4 regions of the Cellvibrio sp. PSBB006 genome follow, and region 4 is predicted to be linked to each of the others. Evidence: predicted binding sites of a transcription regulator. Region 4 holds the regulator's gene; each other region holds the start of a gene.
The links. Region 4 encodes LexA, which represses DNA repair genes until DNA is damaged. Its sites were predicted from a motif close to ACTGTNTNTANANACAGT; they were not measured.
Positions count from the first base shown of each region.

Region 1: the regulator LexA is predicted to act here: its motif matches at 1,226-1,243, upstream of uvrD (DNA helicase II).
Region 2: the regulator LexA is predicted to act here: its motif matches at 1,333-1,350, upstream of CBR65_RS04210 (putative DNA modification/repair radical SAM protein).
Region 3: the regulator LexA is predicted to act here: its motif matches at 1,909-1,926, upstream of CBR65_RS09405 (YebG family protein).

Region 1 covers NZ_CP021382.1:3,534,594-3,539,312, forward strand. Annotated here, with positions in the region: gene CBR65_RS14570 (thioesterase family protein) at 1-293, shown strand, start outside; gene CBR65_RS14575 (EAL domain-containing protein) at 302-1,072, opposite strand; gene uvrD (DNA helicase II) at 1,328-3,538, shown strand; gene CBR65_RS14585 (TRAP transporter substrate-binding protein) at 3,738-4,719, shown strand, end outside.
Region 2 covers NZ_CP021382.1:1,023,472-1,028,190, forward strand. Annotated here, with positions in the region: gene CBR65_RS04205 (TIGR03915 family putative DNA repair protein) at 1-60, opposite strand, end outside; gene CBR65_RS04210 (putative DNA modification/repair radical SAM protein) at 64-1,308, opposite strand; gene CBR65_RS04215 (hypothetical protein) at 1,468-2,646, opposite strand; gene CBR65_RS04220 (glycosyl hydrolase family 18 protein) at 2,990-4,066, opposite strand; gene CBR65_RS04225 (MalY/PatB family protein) at 4,385-4,719, opposite strand, start outside.
Region 3 covers NZ_CP021382.1:2,260,162-2,264,880, reverse strand. Annotated here, with positions in the region: gene CBR65_RS09410 (hypothetical protein) at 1-1,100, opposite strand, end outside; gene CBR65_RS09405 (YebG family protein) at 1,498-1,851, opposite strand; gene murJ (murein biosynthesis integral membrane protein MurJ) at 2,060-3,643, shown strand; gene ribF (bifunctional riboflavin kinase/FAD synthetase) at 3,765-4,715, shown strand.
Region 4 covers NZ_CP021382.1:490,035-494,753, forward strand. Annotated here, with positions in the region: gene CBR65_RS02220 (hypothetical protein) at 1-235, shown strand, start outside; gene CBR65_RS02225 (TraB/GumN family protein) at 321-1,166, shown strand; gene CBR65_RS02230 (hypothetical protein) at 1,241-1,501, shown strand; gene CBR65_RS02235 (cell division inhibitor SulA) at 1,564-1,971, opposite strand; gene lexA (transcriptional repressor LexA) at 1,964-2,566, opposite strand; gene CBR65_RS02245 (DUF2845 domain-containing protein) at 2,679-2,999, opposite strand; gene CBR65_RS02250 (SDR family oxidoreductase) at 3,140-3,976, opposite strand; gene CBR65_RS02255 (glycoside hydrolase family 18 protein) at 4,164-4,719, shown strand, end outside.

The DNA.
Region 1 (4,719 bases), 2.2 Mb from region 4:
CGCGCTTCCAGTGGATGATGAGCAAAGGCATCCCCATCGGGGGTGATTCCTACCCCGTGGTGGTGAAGATCGGCTGCACGTTTTACCGGCCGGTATTCCACCCGGAAACCTTGCGCATCGATTGTTATATCTCCGATCCAGGCCGCTCCAGTTTTATGGTGGATTACAAGATTTACACCTCGGCAGAGCCGGATAACCCGGCAGCGGACAGCTTCTCCAAGGTCGTCTGGGTCGACGGCAAGACCGGCAAGTCCATGCCTCTGCCGGATGCGGTGCGCGCCTGGTTTGATTGACAGGCTGCTCAGCTATCCAGCAGGCCGAAATCGACCGTCGGCAAGTGTTCAATAGCCGGTTTAGCAAACAAGTAACCTTGGAAAAGGTTAACGCCCATCGCGCGCAGGGTGTCCAGCTCTGCGCGGGTTTCCACGCCTTCCGCGATGATGGTGATATCCAGCTCCAGCGCGGTACCCACCACGCCTTTCACGATAGATTGACGAACGCGATTGCTATCGAGGTTGCGGATTAAATCCATGTCCAGCTTGATGATGTGCGGCTGGAACTCGGCCAGCAGATTCAAGCCCGCATGACCTGCGCCAAAATCATCAATGGCGGTAACGAAGCCCCGGTTGCGATACTCGAAAAAAATATTAGCTAAATGGTCGGGGTCGCGGATGGGTTCGGATTCGGTGACTTCGAAGATAATTCGCTCACAGGGAAAGTTATTCTTTCGCGCCGCTTCCAGGGTTGACCGAATGCACGCCTGCGGCCGATACACGGCATTGGGCAGAAAATTGATGCTCAGATAAGACTGCATTTGTAAACGAGTAGCCAATTCAATAGCGCGTATGCGACACAATTGGTCAAACTGGTAACGGTTGGCCTCGGTGACCTGACTCAGGATGGCATAAGCGCCCTCGCCGTTGATTCCGCGCACTAACGCCTCGTGGGCAAAAATGTTGCGTTGGTTGATATCCACAATAGGCTGAAACGCCATGGTGAACTCAAATGGCAGGGGCGGCATGTCCCGGCAATCCCCACATCCGGCAACTTGGGGATCAATCTTATCTGTCATGCATAACCTCTCTATTGGATTGCGCTCGCCAATACGGTGGCATGGCTGTCTCCAGTATAGGTGACCGAGCCTCGCCGGGCTGGCAGGCCAACGCTTCTGAATGAAGTTTATTAACGGCGGGTATCTACCCTATTCACAAGATCGGGGTGGCCAACTGTACATGCAGACAGTAAAATCGGACGAACCCCTGAATCAGCGCTGGAAAAACGGTAGACTAGCGGCCTTTTCCACCGCCACCCGACGATAGACGTGCTTATGGATGTTTCACCCCTGCTCAATCACCTCAACGATGCCCAGCGTGCCGCTGTGTCGGCGCCGGCGGGCAATCAACTGATCCTGGCGGGAGCGGGCAGCGGCAAGACGCGCGTCTTGGTGCATCGTATCGCCTGGTTAATCCAGATAGAGCGTGTGTCACCCTACTCCATCATGGCGGTGACCTTTACCAACAAAGCGGCGCGGGAGATGCGTGGTCGCCTTGAAGAACTTTTCAGTGAAACCCACCAGAACATCAATACACGCAATATGTGGGTGGGGACGTTTCACGGGTTGGCGCATCGTTTATTGAAAGCGCACTGGCAGGACGCGAACTTGCCGCAGAATTTCCAGATTCTCGACAGCGATGATCAACTGCGGCTCATCAAGCGCGTGTATCAGACACTGAATCTCGATGAGAATAAATGGCCCCATCGCCAGGCCCAGTGGTACATCAACGGCCAGAAAGATGAAGGTTTGCGTCCGCAACATATTCAGGAAACTGGCGATCCCTTTGTGCGCACCATGCTGCAAATTTATCGTGCCTATGAAGAAGATTGCCAGCGTGGCGGTATGGTGGACTTCGCTGAGTTGTTATTGCGTGCCCACGAGCTCTGGTTGAATAAACCGCATATCCTCGAACATTACCGCAACCGTTTTCCGTTTATCCTCGTGGACGAATTTCAGGATACTAACAGCGTGCAATACGCCTGGTTGCGTGTGCTAGCGGGCAAGCAATGTTTTGTGACCGCGGTGGGCGATGACGACCAATCCATCTACGGTTGGCGCGGTGCCAAGATTGAAAATATCCAGAGTTTTGCTGAAGACTTCGGCAACGCGGAAACCATTCGCCTCGAACAAAATTATCGCTCCACGTCTACGATTCTCAACGCCGCCAACGCGGTGATCGCGCATAACTTTGGCCGTCTCGGCAAAGAGTTATGGACCGAGGGCGCGGAAGGCGAACCCATTTCACTTTACGCGGCGTACAACGAACAGGATGAAGCGCGTTTTATTGTGGAGCGCATTCAGGAGTGGATTCGCCAGGGCAATAACAAAAATGCCTGCGCTATTTTGTATCGCTCCAACGCCCAGTCGCGCGTACTGGAAGAAGCCTTGCTACGCGAAGCCATTGCCTATCGCATCTACGGCGGCCAGCGATTCTATGATCGGCTGGAAATTAAAAACGCTGTGGCATACATGCGTTTGATCAATAATCCTCATGACGACGCAGCCTTTGAGCGCGTCATCAATACCCCGACGCGCGGTATCGGCGGTAAAACGGTGGATGATATTCGTCAATTCGCGCGGGAGAATGGCTGCTCACTCTGGCGCGCGTCAGAGATGATGATCGCCAATCGTGTACTGACGGCGCGCGCTGGTAATGCCGTGCAAACGTTTATTACCCTGGTCAGTAAACTTGCTCGCGACGCCAACGACATTGACCTGCACGGTGATGTACCGGCTTTGGATCAAATCGCGCGGCAGGTGATTGAAGACACCGGCCTGCTGGATTTTCACCAGAGCGAAAAAGGTGAGAAAGGCCAGGCGCGCGGCGAAAACTTGCAGGAACTGGTGAATGCCTGCCGCGTGTTCGACGTAGATCAGGAAGATGAAATGTCGGCGCTGCAACAATTTCTCGACACGGCGGCGCTGGATGCTGGTGAAACCCAGGCCGACGAATTTGAAGATGCGGTGCAGATGATGACGCTGCACTCGGCCAAAGGCCTGGAATTTCCGCTGGTATTTTTGGCTGGTGTGGAGGAAGGTTTATTTCCGCACAAGATGTCGGCGGATGATCCCGATCGTTTGGAGGAAGAACGCCGTTTGTGTTATGTGGGTATTACGCGGGCGATGGAGAAGCTTTATATCAGCTACGCAGAAACCCGCCGCCTGTATGGCAATGAAACATTTAATGCGGTTTCGCGGTTTGTGAAGGAAATTCCGAGCAAGTGTATTCAGGAAGTGCGTTTGAAGACGGCGGTGACGCGACCGGTGAGTTATCAGCGTAATGTCGGTAATGCGGCGCGTTTGAGCGACAGTGGTGAGGGTACGGGTTTTCATTTGGGTCAGCGGGTACAGCATGCGATTTTTGGTGAGGGTGTGATTTTGCATTTTGAGGGTCAGGGTGCGGGGGCGCGGGTGCAGGTGAATTTTGATAGTGAAGGGAGTAAGTGGTTGATGATGCAGTATGCTAATTTGGCGGCTATTTAAAAGTTTACTGAGAGTGGTGCTTCGCATTCCGTTTTCCCTGAGCTTATTGATTTCGAAAACGCATGCACACGTCCCTGTGGCTCCCGCAATTCATCCATGAATTGAGGGTTTCGAAACCAATAAGCTCAGGGCAAACTCGCAATGTGCAAGTTGCGCGAATTAAAAAACACAATATTAACCACAATAACGAATAACAATCATGACTGAAACATCCCCACAAAAAGTTAATTGGTATCCCTTGGTGATCCTGACGCTGGTCGCGGCGTTGGTGTTGGTATTCTCGCTGTTGGTCCTGGAGAAAACCCGTGTTAAGTCTATCGGTGCGGAGACGTCGGAAAAGGTGGGTCAACCGAGTTATCGTTGGCGCATGGTGACGACCTGGCCGAAAAATTTTCCGGGGTTGGGTACTACCGCAGAAACTTTTGCAGAGTATGTGAAAGACATGAGCGATGGACGTCTGCAAATTCATGTCTATGGTTTTAACGAGATTGTCCCCGCGATGGGGGTGTTTGATGCGGTATCGAGCGGTAGCGTGGAGATGGGTCACGGTGGGGCTTATTACTGGCGGGGCAAGGCGCCGGCGGCGCAATTTTTTACCACGATTCCGTTCGGGATGAATGCGCAGGAGATGAATGGCTGGTTGCATCATGGCGGTGGTTTGGAGTTGTGGCGTGAAATCTACGCGCCGTTTAATTTAATTCCTTTTGCTGGCGGTAACACCGGTATTCAAATGGCTGGCTGGTTTAATCGTGAGATTAACAGTATTGAAGATTTGCGCGGGTTGAAGATGCGTATTCCTGGTATGGCTGGCGATGTGTTCAATCGCGCGGGTGGTACATCGGTCAATATTCCCGGCGGTGAATTGTATACGGCGCTGCAAACCGGTGTGATTGATGCGGCTGAATGGGTTGGGCCGGAGAATGATCTGGCGGTGGGTTTTCATCAGGTGGCCAAATATTATTATTATCCTGGCTGGCAGGAGCCGGGCTCGACATTGGAATTGATTGTTAACAAGCAGGCATTTGAATCTTTACCGAAAGATTTGCAGGCAATTGTCACAGTGGCGGCGCGAGCGGCTAATCAGGATATGCTGGACCGATACACAGCGCGCAATAACGCTGCGTTGAAAGAGCTGGTTGCAAAAGGTGTGGAGGTACGGCGCTTGCCTGATGAGGTACTGC
Region 2 (4,719 bases), 530 kb from region 4:
GCATTCAAAGATGGCCGTCAGCAAACCATCAAAACTGCCGTCATACAGATAGAGGCTCACAGCTCACCCGAACAGGCTCAGCTGCGGCGTCTGTCGCGCAACCGACTCACTCGACAGAATCATCTGGCGTAACCGACCGGCTTCATAATCTTTATGTTGATATTGGCTGCCGGGGCAGGTAATGAAAAAACGTGCGCGTTTCAAGGCGACGCCCATCCGCTGTAAATGATCCAGATTGAGCCGCTGATGCACGCGGGATTTCACAATCTTCATGGCTGACTTCACGCCGATACCGGGTACGCGCAAGATCATCTCGTAATCCGCTTTATTAATATCCACCGGGAATTTTTCCGGATGACGCAAGGCATAACTGACCTTCGGGTCCACCTCCAGATCGAGATTGGGATGCGCTTCGCTGACAATTTCGTCTACGGAAAAATGATAAAAACGCAGCAGCCAATCCGCCTGGTACACGCGATTTTCACGCACCAACGGCGGCGCCTTTAATACCGGCACACGATTATCCGTCGCAATGGGCACATAACCGGAGTAATACACACGCTTGAGGCGTTGCTGTTTATATAAACCATCCGCCAGATTAAGAATCTGCAAATCACTTTCCGGTGAAGCGCCGACAATGAGTTGCGTACTCTGCCCCGCCGGTAAAAATAAGGGCGTTTTCCTGATATGCTTTTTCTCGTCCTTGTAGCGATCTTTCTCATCGCTCAAGTAGTTCATCGGTGTGATGATATCCGGGTAGTTTTTCTCGGGAGCCACTTTCTTCAGGCTCACTTCGGAGGGAATTTCAATATTAACGCTCAGTCGATCCGAATAAAGCCCTGCCTCATGCAACAACTCCGGGCTCGCACCGGGGATCGCTTTTAAATGAATATAGCCATTAAAGTTATGTTGTTGGCGCAAGGTTTTCGCCACGCGCACCAGGCGCTCCATGGTGTAATCTGCGCTCTTGAAAATCCCTGAGCTGAGAAACAACCCCTCAATATAATTGCGACGGTAAAAATTGATGGTGAGATCAACCACCTCCTCTACCGTAAACGCCGCGCGACGCACATCATTACTGCGCCGGCTTACACAATAGGCGCAGTCATAGATACAGTGATTGGTAAACAGGATTTTCAGCAAGGAAACGCAGCGGCCGTCCTCGGTATAGCTGTGGCAAATACCCATGCCATCCGAATTGCCCAACCCTTTATTGTGATTGGCACGTTTGCTGCCACTGGACGAACAGGAGGCATCGTATTTTGCGGCGCCGGATAAAATTGTTAATTTTTCGAGGGTGCGACTCATGGCAGACTACCAAGACCTGGATATACTGTATGCAAATACAGTATATCCAATAGTGCATGGCGTCAAGCCTTAAAATCCTGGCGTCGGAGGGGGCTAGCTTTGCAAGGACGTGGGCACGACATTGCCAATACCCTACTCCTTCAATACATTATATTTACTTCATGATTCAACGACATAGGACAAACAGCTTCTTGAATCAACATGATTATCCCAGTACATTTGATGGGCTCTCACGCCATAAAACATCAACATTTGAAAGAATGATATTCTTTTTGGGTTTATCATATTATAGGTAACGTCAATGCACTGATGCCTTTCCCAGAACTGTTCCGAACCAATAAAAGCAAGCTTCTTAGCTGGGTTACCATCAAACTTTGTAGACAAGACATCAAGATCAGAATTGATATTAATCCACACAGGCAAAGATACACCTGAATGCTTTCTGTCATTAAAATAATTTGACCAATAAATTTCTATAAAATCAAATGGACACCCAATAGTAACTAACCTGGTCACATTATTTTTAATCCTGTAACTTGGCTCCGCTTCATATGGAAATAATGCGTCCAGGGCCAATACCGACCCAAAGCTATAAGCATGAATCTCGAATGTAATATCAGTACCCTCTTCAGACATCACCTCAATCAAACGACTAAGCTTTCCCATCATTAGCAATCTTTGATCGCCTGCACTTAAATATTGATTTGCGCCAATATATTCGGCTGCCATCTCTGAAAATACATTTTTAGACCGTGGCATAAATAACATGAAACCGGAAAACGAAACCAGGATTGCCTGAAAAATGCCTTCCCAGTCTTTAATGTAACCGCTTAAATAATTCAGCTGATGGTGATCAGCCATAATACTTGCAATAAAACTCAGCAATGATGGCACCAAAAGAATAAGGTACACCGCCAGGAAGCAGTAAATAACCATAAAATATAGTGCTTGAATTTTTGACTTCTTGCTAACACCGTCACCAAATGACAACAGCGACTTAAACACCGAACCCAATCGAGAAACCAGAATAATCAAAAGGGGTATAAACCGATATAGAATATTGGACCCGCTCAACTTCCCCGTCAAAAATCTCCCATACTTAAATTCATAAAGCCGATAAATTTCTTCTTCTGAATTAACATCCATTTCAAATATGCTAACAACGCCGGCCGTGGTTCCATCCACATCATATTCTCTATCAGCCGATTCGATACGGTATTTTTTTGAAGGATCAGGATTCTGCTCATCAATAGCCTTCATCATTCTCAATGCATAAGCTTTTAAAGAAATATCCAGATGCTCATGCCCTAATCCCGGAAGATAAATTATTCTCTTCAATGTTTTCTCCTGCTATTTCTACAATAACCAAGGCTGCTATGAAAACCACGCTGGCAGAATACATAAAAATCCAATATAGCAATCTAAAGCGAGCATTTCGCCCGCGTTGATTGATCAGAGTGAGGGATAAGAATCAGTACCTAATCGCACATCCCTTTGTCAACGAATACCCTGGAGACCTAGACCGACTTACCATCGATACATTGAGTAAAGACTATAGATTTGCATTGCGCCAATCAAAATCAAATCAACCCGGATGCGACGCAGGCATGGTACATTCAGGTGCACATACCTGCGTCACGCATGGATTAACTACAAAACCGAATAATATTTTAAGCAAAGATCAATCGCAGATATAAGAAAGCTCCTGCCCCGCCACCACTTCCCACATGGCTTTGAGCAATGAGGTTTCGTCATGGGTATCCTGTGATAACTCCCACATCATCATGCCGCAGACGCGGTCGTTGGCGAGTTCGGATTTGATGCGGATGGTGGGTATGCCGTTGTAGTAATTGTCGCCGACCGAATCGGTACAAGCATTCGCAGGGTCAGCATCGACGTAGCTGCTGTAGGTTGCCCAACTGGGGCGTGCATAGAAGGGAACGCCGAGCACGGTTTTTTCGCGCGATAAACCGCGATTTTCCCAGTAGTCGATACTGGTCGTGGCGTAGGCGAGAGTCGAATGGTTAATTGCCTGATATTCGTCGTAGGCCATAATGTTGAAGAAGTCGACCTGGTCGAACACGGCGCTTTGAATGTATTGGCCGTTCCAATCGCCTTGAGCAATCACCGCTGCGGTTAGAAATTTATCGCCACTCAGTTCGTCCAGCGCAGCGCGCAACTCGGTCATCAATGCAGTGTAATCCTCGGCTTCGTCGTTGGTGCTGGGGTATTCCCAATCCATGTCGACCCCATCGAGGTTGTGTTGCACAACGAAGTCAATAATGTTGCTCACGAAGGTCGCGCGGGTTTCGCTGTTTGACGCGAGTTCGACAAAGGCGCTGTCATCGCCGTCGTTCCAGCCGCCCAATGCGATGCCCACCTTCACATCCTGCGCGTGGGCCAGCAAGACCAGATCGCCGAGCTCCGCGATGCTGTCATCGTCCAGGGCTTGCAGGCTGCCGTTGTCATTGGGCAGTACGAAGGAGTACATGATGTGAGTGAGATATTGGTATTGAATGTCCTGCACGTCGCCCTGCCAGGAGGGGAAATAGCCGACGATGTGTTTACCCTGTGGGCATTCGGGATCAAAGCTGCTGGAGCTACTGGAACTAGCCAGGCTGCTTGATGATGAACTGGCCAAACTGCTGGAACTGGAACTGACGCTGCTGGACGAAACACTGTTATCGTCATCCCCACCGCTACTGCCGCCGCAGGCTGTCATCGCCAGGATTACACAAGAAAGGAGTATTTTTTTCATTGCCGACCTCTGTTTTTGTGAGTTTTATCAACATTCACTTCGTCATCCGCCTTCCCTGGCGCGACCGATGATGACAATGTGACCAGAAGCCATCTCAAAACTCACTTGGCGGCCTGATGCTGCGTTGAAAAGCTGATTCCGGTGCTCATTTACTTGAGTAAACTCCGCTCCTCATCAGCTTTTCGCCTTGCCTGAGTCTCACCAATCGATTTTTGAGATGACTTCTACAGAGGGTGAATATAGGTGATATTAACTATCACCATCAACACTAAATTTAAGATAATAAGTATCACAGAGGAAAAAACTGTGGCAATGTGATTAACGCCGGCTTCTTGAACTAACCGCCTGACTGATAGATTGCCATGCTGCCAGCAGGTTAGCCCGCGTGGTTCCGATGTTCATCCGCATAAACCCCCGCCCTTCTTCGCCAAAGACGATACCGGGGTTCATCCCCACCTTACACTCCCGGATAAAAAAATCACGCAGGGCAGCATCGGACAACTGCAAAGCGGAGCAATCGAGCCACAAGAGGTAGGTACCTTCAATATCCGCACAACGAATCTGCGGCACATGTTCAGCAATAAATTCCCGAGTCATTGTTTTATTTTGTTCAAGGTAGATCATCAAACTATCAAGCCACTGATCGCCTTCAC
Region 3 (4,719 bases), 1.8 Mb from region 4:
AGGTTGATGTTGACGTAATGGTGCCAGGTGGAGTCGCACACAATGCGTCCCGGCCGTTGGCTTTTCCCAGCATAAGCCTGGGCTAGTCGACCGTCGTAGGCGGAGAGAACGCCAAACATGCGCGGTTTTACTGGCGGTTTCCAAACACCATTTTGAACGGAGCGTCCACCGGATACACCGAAAGCGACAACGTCAGCACCTATGCGTTGTGCCGGTGCGGCAGCAGAAGGTTGGAACTCGGCAAAGTTGAGGCCGGCATCGTTATAGTTTCCGTTGAGTACCGCGTTGCTTGTGACTTCATAACAGACGCTTTCGTGGGGGTGATCCGGATGTACATCAATATCATTGGTGAAACCCGCCGCCCCATTTGCCTCGGGGCGATTCAGCATGGCACCGGGCAGCATCAGAATCGGATGTATACTGGCCGTCCATTGATTCCCGCTGGCGGTGACCTTGTAGTTAGGGTAAAGCCGTTGAGGAATATCATCGGATTGATCGTCAAATTCATAAATCCCGTTAGCGCCGGGATTAACTACCGTATCAATGCGCATGACTGCCTGGTTGGCGTCATTTTCGGTGCCCATGGGCACGTCACTCCATTCTCGCATATGGCGGATACGTGGCAGGCGACCGCTGACAGTACGACCCAGAGTGGCGTGATCGCCTGTTGCGAAGACACCGCCGCCGCTGTTCATGAACTCGGCGATTACCCCGATCTCGGCATCCGTAATACTTCCTCCACCTTGTATACCGAAGATCCATATTTGATCGTAATTCTGCACGGTAACGGCAGGTGATGCTGTTTGAAAATTGAAGTTTGTCTGCACGTTATAGCTGTCCGCGCCGACACTGATGGGACTGGTATGACCGTTGCGATGTGCGAGGGTGAGAACAGGTTTGTTGGACACACCGGGTGCGAGGGTTATCGCGTGGAGGAAGCGCCACAAACCAAAACCGCTGTTCTCATTAAAGCTGAGGCTGCCATCGGTAACGACTAATACCTTTGGGCGGCAACGACGGCGCCAGGCGACAAGATCATTGATATCAAAACGGGCGAGTCCTGCTTCAAGCAGGTTGACATTTGTACGAATCAGTTCCATTGCATTTCTCCCTGGGGCTTTCCACGAAAGGACGGCGATACTGCCCCGAGCGTCGTAAGGCCATCCTTGATTGTGTTGCTAGCGTTATTACGCTACGCCGCTTTGGGTTCAGCTGCAATCCAGGTAAACGACTGTTTTTAGGTTATATATTGTTTAAAAAAATGTTGTTTACAATTGATTTAAAAAAACCACCGCACCCGTTGAGGCAGGTGCAGTGGTAAGAAAGTCACCATGGCTGACATGGGTAACTTTGATTGGAATTCTGGAGGTGGTGAGAGTAATCAGGGTGTAAAACAGCATCCTTGCTGATGAGTCCATAAACCGATGATCGGAACCTGTGTGGCGCTGGGAGAAGCCTGGCAACCGCCAGCTACGCCAACATCAGACCGGCAATACTTTATTGGTTGGCAGCTAGCGACGTCACTTTGTTATCGACCGCTTTGCTGTCTGTCTCTTTATCGACGGACTTCAAGCCGGGATTGACCATACCCTTGGGTTGGGCGTCGGCCTGAAAGGGTTCAAGCAGCTCTTCTGGTTTACCCTTACAGGCTTTGGCTAATTGCTCGCGTCGCTGGGCCAGCAGCAAACCTATGGCTTCGCTGTGTTGATCGCTGATCCCGGGAATCTCGCTCTCAATCAAACTGGTGATATTGGCGGCCAGCTCCAGATACTTATCATGCTCTTCAGCTTGTTTTTTATCTTCAAACATACTTCCATCCCGATCGCATTGCCAAACGGCGATAACTGCCATGATCTTGCCCTCGTGTTTTTGCTTGCATTTCAATAATGTTTAACAGCTCACCGTGATACTGTTTTTATATACAGTATTCTCGGGCGGAAGGATTGTCAACGATTAAATGGAAAAGCTCTTTTGGTCGGATAGGGGAGCGGGCTGTATCTCCGCAGGAGAAGCATGGATAATGGCGCCTCCTTAAGATGACGATACAGGGATACAAACTTTGTCCGAGCACGCTTCAGTCCCCAATAAACCCCGAGCCGGCCTGCTGCGTTCCAGCCTTGTGACAGGCTCTATGACTATGATGTCGCGGGTATTGGGGTTGGTGCGTGACCAGGTGCTGGCTCATGTGCTGGGGGCGGGTGGTGCAGCGGATGCTTTCTTCCTGGCCTTCAAGATTCCGAATTTCTTCCGCCGATTATTTTCCGAAGGTGCTTTTTCCCAGGCATTTGTGCCGGTGCTGTCCGAATACCGCCAAAACGGCAGTCATGCTGCTGTCCAGGCATTGGTGGATCGTGTGGCGGGCTGCCTTGGGTCAGTCTTGTTGTTGGTGACGGTGCTGGCGGTGATTGGTTCACCGGTTGTGGCCGCCATCTTTGCCTCAGGTTATCTGAATGACCCGCTTAAATTTGCGCTCTTGAGCGACCTCATCCGCATTACCTTTCCGTATTTGTTGTTAATTTCCTTGACCGGTTTTGCTGGCGCGGTACTTAACAGCTATGACCGCTTTGCGATTCCTGCATTTACGCCGGTATTGCTGAACATTTGCATGATCGGCGCTGCCTGGTTCGCGGCGCCGTTCTTCTCTCAACCAGTATTTGCCCTGGCGTGGGGGGTATTGTTGGCGGGCGTTTTATCACTCCTGTTCCAGCTGCCGTTTTTGCGGCAGATTCACTTGCTGCCGGTGCCCAGGCTGGATTGGCGCGATCCAGGTGTCAGGCGCATCCTGACATTGATGGTTCCGGCGCTGTTTGGCGTATCGATCAGCCAGATTAACCTGATGCTCGACTCCATCCTGGCGTCGTTTCTGCCAGATGGCAGTGTGGGCTGGTTGTTCTATTCGGATCGGCTTGTAGAGCTGCCATTGGGTGTATTTGCGATTGCCGTAGCAACGGTCATCATGCCCAACTTGTCGCGCCAGCACGCCGCCCAATCCGCCGGGCACTTTAATCGCACCCTGGATTGGGCGATTCGGATGATCATGTTGATTGCCTTGCCGTCCTTATTGGCTTTGATGATCCTGGCTCAGCCGATCCTGTTTACCCTGTTCCATCACGGCCAGATGACCGTGCGCGACATCCTCATGTCCTCATACAGCCTCCAGGCTTATGCCATGGGTTTGCTCGGATTTATGCTGATCAAGGTGTTGGCGCCGGGATATTTTGCGCGCCAGGACATGAAGACCCCGGTCCGTATCGGCGTTATCGCGGTGGCTGCCAATATCGCGATGAAGGCGGTGTTTGTCGCGCCGCTGTATTTTCTTTTCAATCTCGGGCATGTCGGTCTGGCCCTGGCTACTGCCTTGGCCGCCTACGTCAATGCGGGTTTGCTCTATCGCGGGTTGCGTCGCACGGGTATCTATCGTCCCGAACAGGGCTGGCGGATGCTGCTGGTGCGCTACGGCATCGCAAATCTGGCGATGGTGCTGACGCTGCTGGGCCTGCTTCAGGTATGGAATGACTGGGCCGCATGGGATTGGCTTCAGCGCGCTCTGCGCTTGGGTGGATTATGTGGGGCAGGTTTCGTGGTTTATATCGTCGCTTTATTGGCGGTCGGTATGCGCTTGAAAGATCTCCGCCACGTCTAAATATAGCGATAGCGGCGGGCGCTGTCTGCCGGGGCGGCGGGGTAGGCTGGCATTGCCTGCTCCTGTATACTCCCGCGTTCGTTTTAACACCCAATCGAGGCAATGTGGCAGCTCTGTGACTCTGGCGCCCCCTGTATTTATTCGCGGCCTGCATAACCTGCGTCCCTGGCATCGGGGCTGTGTCGCCACAATCGGTTCTTTTGACGGCGTCCACCTTGGCCATCAGGCGATTCTGCGTCAACTGGCGCAAGCGGCTGAAGCGCACCAATTGCCCTCGGTAGTGATCATATTTGAGCCCCAGCCGCACGAATTTTTTTCCGGTGACAAAGCGCCCGCGCGCTTGATGCGCCTGCGTGAAAAGATTCAGGCATTATTTGCTGCCGGTGTCAGCCGCGTGTTGTGTATAGAGTTCAACGAATCCTTGCGTCGCCTGTCGGCCCAGGAATTTATTGATCAGGTGTTGGTGCGGGGGTTGGACATCAAACATCTGGTGGTGGGGGATGACTTCCGCTTCGGATGTGATCGCAAGGGCGATTTTAATCTCTTGCAAGCAGCCGGCAGCGAACGAGGCTTTACCGTAAGCGATACCTGCACGCTTCTGCTGCATGGTGAGCGTGTCAGTAGTACACGCATCCGGCATTTGCTGGAGCAGGGGGATTTTGCGCAGGCCGAAGAATTACTGGGGCGTCCCTACAGTATTACCGGCCGCGTGGGCTATGGCCAACAACTGGGTCGCAAGCTCGGTGTGCCAACGGCGAACATCCACCTGTGGCGTTATCGCTCGCCCTTGCATGGTGTCTTTGCGGTGTCGGCCAGATTCAGGCAAGGTGATGTTCATCCGGGTGTGGCAAACGTCGGCGTGCGCCCAACCGTGAGTGGCGATAAAAAGCCCATTCTGGAAGTTCACCTGTTTGATTTTGCTACTGCTATTTACGGCACCATGATTGATGTGGTGTTTCACCAAAAGTTGCGCGATGAACAGCGCTTTCCTTCGCTGGACGCCTTGCAGGCACAATTGCAGCAGGATATTAACCAGGCGCAGGATTTTTTTAACTCTCAAACGTTAAGTTGACCGT
Region 4 (4,719 bases):
AGCGTGTTCCACTTATCGGCTGTTGATGGTGATATCCGGTAGCCTTGTGTGCTATGCAACTGAGTCGTCGATGCCTTCGCAGGCAAAATATACTCATACACAACACTATTTATCTTCGCAGGCTGTGTTGTTGCCTGTTTCTCTTCAGCAAACTGAATGGGAGGCTGGAGATGAAGGCGCGATAGTCTTGCTGGCAGTGCCTACTGAAATTAGCCGCTACGTTGGGAATGAGTGATATGCACAATCACACACGCTCAGCAAGGCACGGTTATTTTGCATCATGTTTATCGGTTGCTCTCATCTGCCTTTACGGCTCGGTTGTGCAGGCTGCATCGCAACCTTTGTTGTGGCAGGTGCAAGACAAAGAGTCCCGGGTTCGCCTATATCTATTCGGTTCGCTACATTACGGCGATGAAAAATTTTATCCGTTGCCGGATGCTGTGCTTCGAGCTTATCGGGACTCAGATATTTTAGCGGTTGAATTGGATATTGATGCGCTGGATGGCCGAAAAGTGCGAACTGCACTTGAGCAGAATGGCTATTATGCCGGTGAAAAAAACTTGCAAACTGACCTGGATTCGCAAACATGGACATCACTGATAAATGTGGCCAACACCTTGGATGTCGATGTTCAGCGGCTCAATCAATTCAAGCCCTGGTTGGCGGCAATGCAACTAACCAACAGGCAGCTAGCGCTCAGCGATTATCAGCAGTCGCTCGGTCTGGATAAATATTTTTTATCTGAAGCTCGCAATCAAAAAGTTGTCCTGGAACTGGAATCCCTCGATGAACAAATGCAATTGTTCAATCAGTTAAGTGAAATTGAGCAGCGGGAATTTTTACAAACAACCTTGAACGAACATGAGAAGGCGGAAGAAAGCCTGAACAAGCTGGCCGATGCATGGTATCGCGGCGATGAAGATGTTTTGCAAACCTTGGTGTTCAGCGCATTTCGCAAGCGCGAGCTAGGGCAAAAGCTTTATCAGTCTATCTTTGTTGAACGCAATAAGAATATGCTGAATGCTATTGATGCACAGCTGAAAGAATCACAAAAAATTTTTCTCGTCGTGGGTATTGGTCATATGCTGGGTGATGATGGGCTGGTGTCACTGCTTGAAGGGCGGGGATACCGGGTTACGCAGGTTAATACGGCGCAGAAAGATTGATGAAGAGCGGGTTAATGTTAGAATAAAGCCGTGTTCCATTTGCAGTTCAACCCTGCAAAACAATAGAGGTTAGTATGCCATCAACGCTATATGAAATCGCCGAATTACCAAACGGCGATGTCGTGCTGAGAAAAGTCGATGATGAGGGCGGGGAGCCTTTGGTTCGGCTCAGCTTTTCTGCGGAATCACTGGCTTTTATGGGTGAAGGAAAATTTGAAGTCGCTAAGGCAATGATTGAAGCCGGAATGGAAGCTGCTACTGAGTTGGCAGACCAGGATCATCTGGATGAGTTTTCTGAGGGGCTTCCCGAGTTTGAAAAACCGATTCTGCATTAATATCAATGGGGCTATCCATAAACCCCTATGTACCTCCGATTCCTTTTGATATCCCTCAGTAATTAACGTACCCGCAACAATAAACCCTGACAATGGCCTTGGGCGGCCGCAGATTCCAATTGCTTCAATTCTTTGTCATTCAGCTTGCCAGGACTGGCGATAACGGTATGGCTATTTCCTGCGGCCAAGGCTTCCCATGTAATCCACAAGGTATTTTGTTGATCATGGCAATGAATCAGGCGAATCAGACGAGTATCAATTCCAAAGCTCTCCAGTGATTGCCGTGTAATGTTGTGGGGCGCAATCCAGGTAATCCAGCGGTCATGGCAGGTCTTGCTGAGATAGGCGAGCATGGGTAGTAGAAGGGCAGCTTGTTCCGGGGAATGGCTGGTTAAGACGAGTTCAGTCACGCCGCTGTTATAACGGGGCTCACCGCCGGGTTGTTCATCTATACGCACTGTATTAGTCACGGCGAATCACCCCTACGCTCAAACCTTCGATGCTGAAATCCTGGTCTCGCAGGTCGACTTCAATCACTTTGAAATCAGGGTTTTCAGGCCAGAGTTCCACCTGTGCGCGGTTACCAATGCGTTTGAAACGCTTGACGGTTACCTCGTCACCAATCCGCGCTACAACGATCTGGCCGTTGCGTGCTTGATCAGTTCGATGCACAGCGAGTAAATCGCCATCGAGAATACCGGCATCTTTCATGCTCAGACCGTGAACACGCAATAGGTAATCTGCACTGGGGGAGAAAAAGCTATAGGGAATATTGCAGTAATCTTCGATATGTTCCTGGGCAAGGATAGGGTTACCTGCTGCAACCCGGCCTACGATGGGAATACCGTTTTGGGAATCCGGTAGGCGGATGCCGCGAGAAGCACCAGCGATAATTTCGATAGCCCCTTTTTTCGCCAGAGCTTTGATATGTTCTTCCGCTGCATTGGCAGACTTAAAGCCGAGAATGCGGGCAATTTCTGCGCGGGTGGGCGGATAACCGGTCTCTTCGGTGTAGCTCTTGATTAGCTGTAAGACTTGTTCCTGGCGGGAGGTCAGATTGGCCATGGGGCGCTCCAGATGAATCTGTTTATTTATACAGTTGTTGTGATTATATACAGTATTTCATCATCCGCAACCCCTATTTTAAGGGGCGGAGAAGCCACCAATAAGATACCGATTAAAGCCGTCGCCCATTCTTGATGGCCTGGAGTTTCCCCCGTTTAAAATACAGGTGTTGGACGAACTGACCGGAGCCGGGGTGGTAAGTCCAGAGATCCACTTCTTCACAGGGAACGATGATGGTGGTGTTTGCCTGGCCTACGATGGTGATAGGTTCACAATAACTATCGGTAAATACCGGTTCACCGCACTGGTCAAGCACATCTGATTTGGTATCTCCGGTTTGCACCAGGGAATTGCTACAGCGCATGGAGTCTGCCAGTGCTGGCTGTAAATACAAGCCGCCTACTAACAGCGCAAGATAAGCGCAGATTCTCATATCACTACCTCGACAGTTCAGGTGCACCATGTAAATGAATGAAAGGCTATTGGTTTCTTGTGGCTTTTTTGACTCGGTACCAAGGTAGTAATTCCTGTGGCACGCATTTTAGATGTTACCAAGTCCGGATTAATAAAAGCTTAACGGCCAGCCCGTCGTAGCACCTTGTCCATCATCCGCGTACTTAACAGGCGCCGCAGGATACTCATCAGATAAGTTGGAAAAGTAACGCAGTAGCGCGGTTTGGGCAAATCACTTTCCAGGGCATGTTTCAGACGTTTGTAGACAGCATCGGGTCCGAGAGTAAAGGGAGCCGCTGCACCGGGTTTGGCGAGCCGCTGAATCGCCGATTGATAGTGTTCGGCAAATCGACTTTTTTCAATATCGATGTTGGCTTTCAGAGCGCCGAGCGCATTTTTACGGAAATCGCTCAGGATTGGACCCGGTTCAATCAGGCTGACGTGAACACCTGTGCCATTGAGTTCAAGTCGTAATGTATCGGTCAGCCCTTCCAGCGCAAATTTGCTGGCGTTGTAAGCTCCACGCAAGGGCATGGCAGCAAAGCCGAGGATCGAGCTATTTTGAATGATACGACCATAGCCTTGGCGGATCATGATAGGCAAAATTTTATTTGTCAGCTCCAGCCAGCCAAATACATTGGTTTCAAATTGCTCTCTCAAGACATCCCGGCTTAAATCTTCCACGGCACCGGGTTGACCGTAGGCGCCGTTATTAAATAACGCATAAAGCTCGCCGCCGGTGAGTTCCAGTGTTTGTGCGACTGCACGCTCAATACTTCCGGAATCATTTAAGTCCAACGGGATGCAGGTTAATCCATCGGCCTGTAGTCGTGAAACATCGGTCAGTTTGCGACAGGAGGCGATCACCCGGTAGCCATCGGATTGCAAGGCTTTTGCGCAGTAGTAGCCAATACCCGTGGAGGCGCCAGTGATCAGAACACTTTTATTACCTTTCATGTGGGAAACCCTTCACGAAGAAAATCTTATTAGCAATGCAAAAGCGAATGGGTTAAGCACTCCTTAACAAAACTTCCTTTTTAATTGGTCGCTGTTTATAGCACTATAACCTTGCTTGGCCGGGCAGTGCCCGAAAAAATAAAATGATATTGGCAATGATATTCCTTCAATACGGGGTCCACTATTTATGAAATCCTTTTTCCTTTGTTGTTGCAGTGTGCTGTTGGCAATCCTGTTGCTGGGTTGTCAGGATGATGGCGCATCTTCTTCTGACGTTGTTCAACCACAAACAGAGAGTGACACCGCTGTCATGTCGAAACAACCACCTTTGCATGATTTTAAAGTGATTGCCTATTACATGGGGGATGGTTCTGACCTGGAGCGCTACAACTTCAATCATCTTACCCACATCATCTACAGTTTCCTGCACTTGAACGGCAATCAACTCAGCTTTGATTCAGATGCAGATAAGCTGGCGTTGCAACGCCTTGTTGCGTTAAAAAATCAGCATCCACATCTTAAAGTCATGTTATCACTCGGTGGTTGGGGTGGCTGTGAAACCTGTTCCGCCGTTTTTAACAATGCAGAAAATCGGCAGGCGTTTGCGCAATCCACTCTGGCAATTATTGAAGAATACGGTGCAGACGGTATCGATCTGGATTGGGAGTATCCAACAATTCCCGGTCATCCGGGTCACCCCTACGCGGATTATGATAAAGATAATTTCACGGCATTAACCCAGG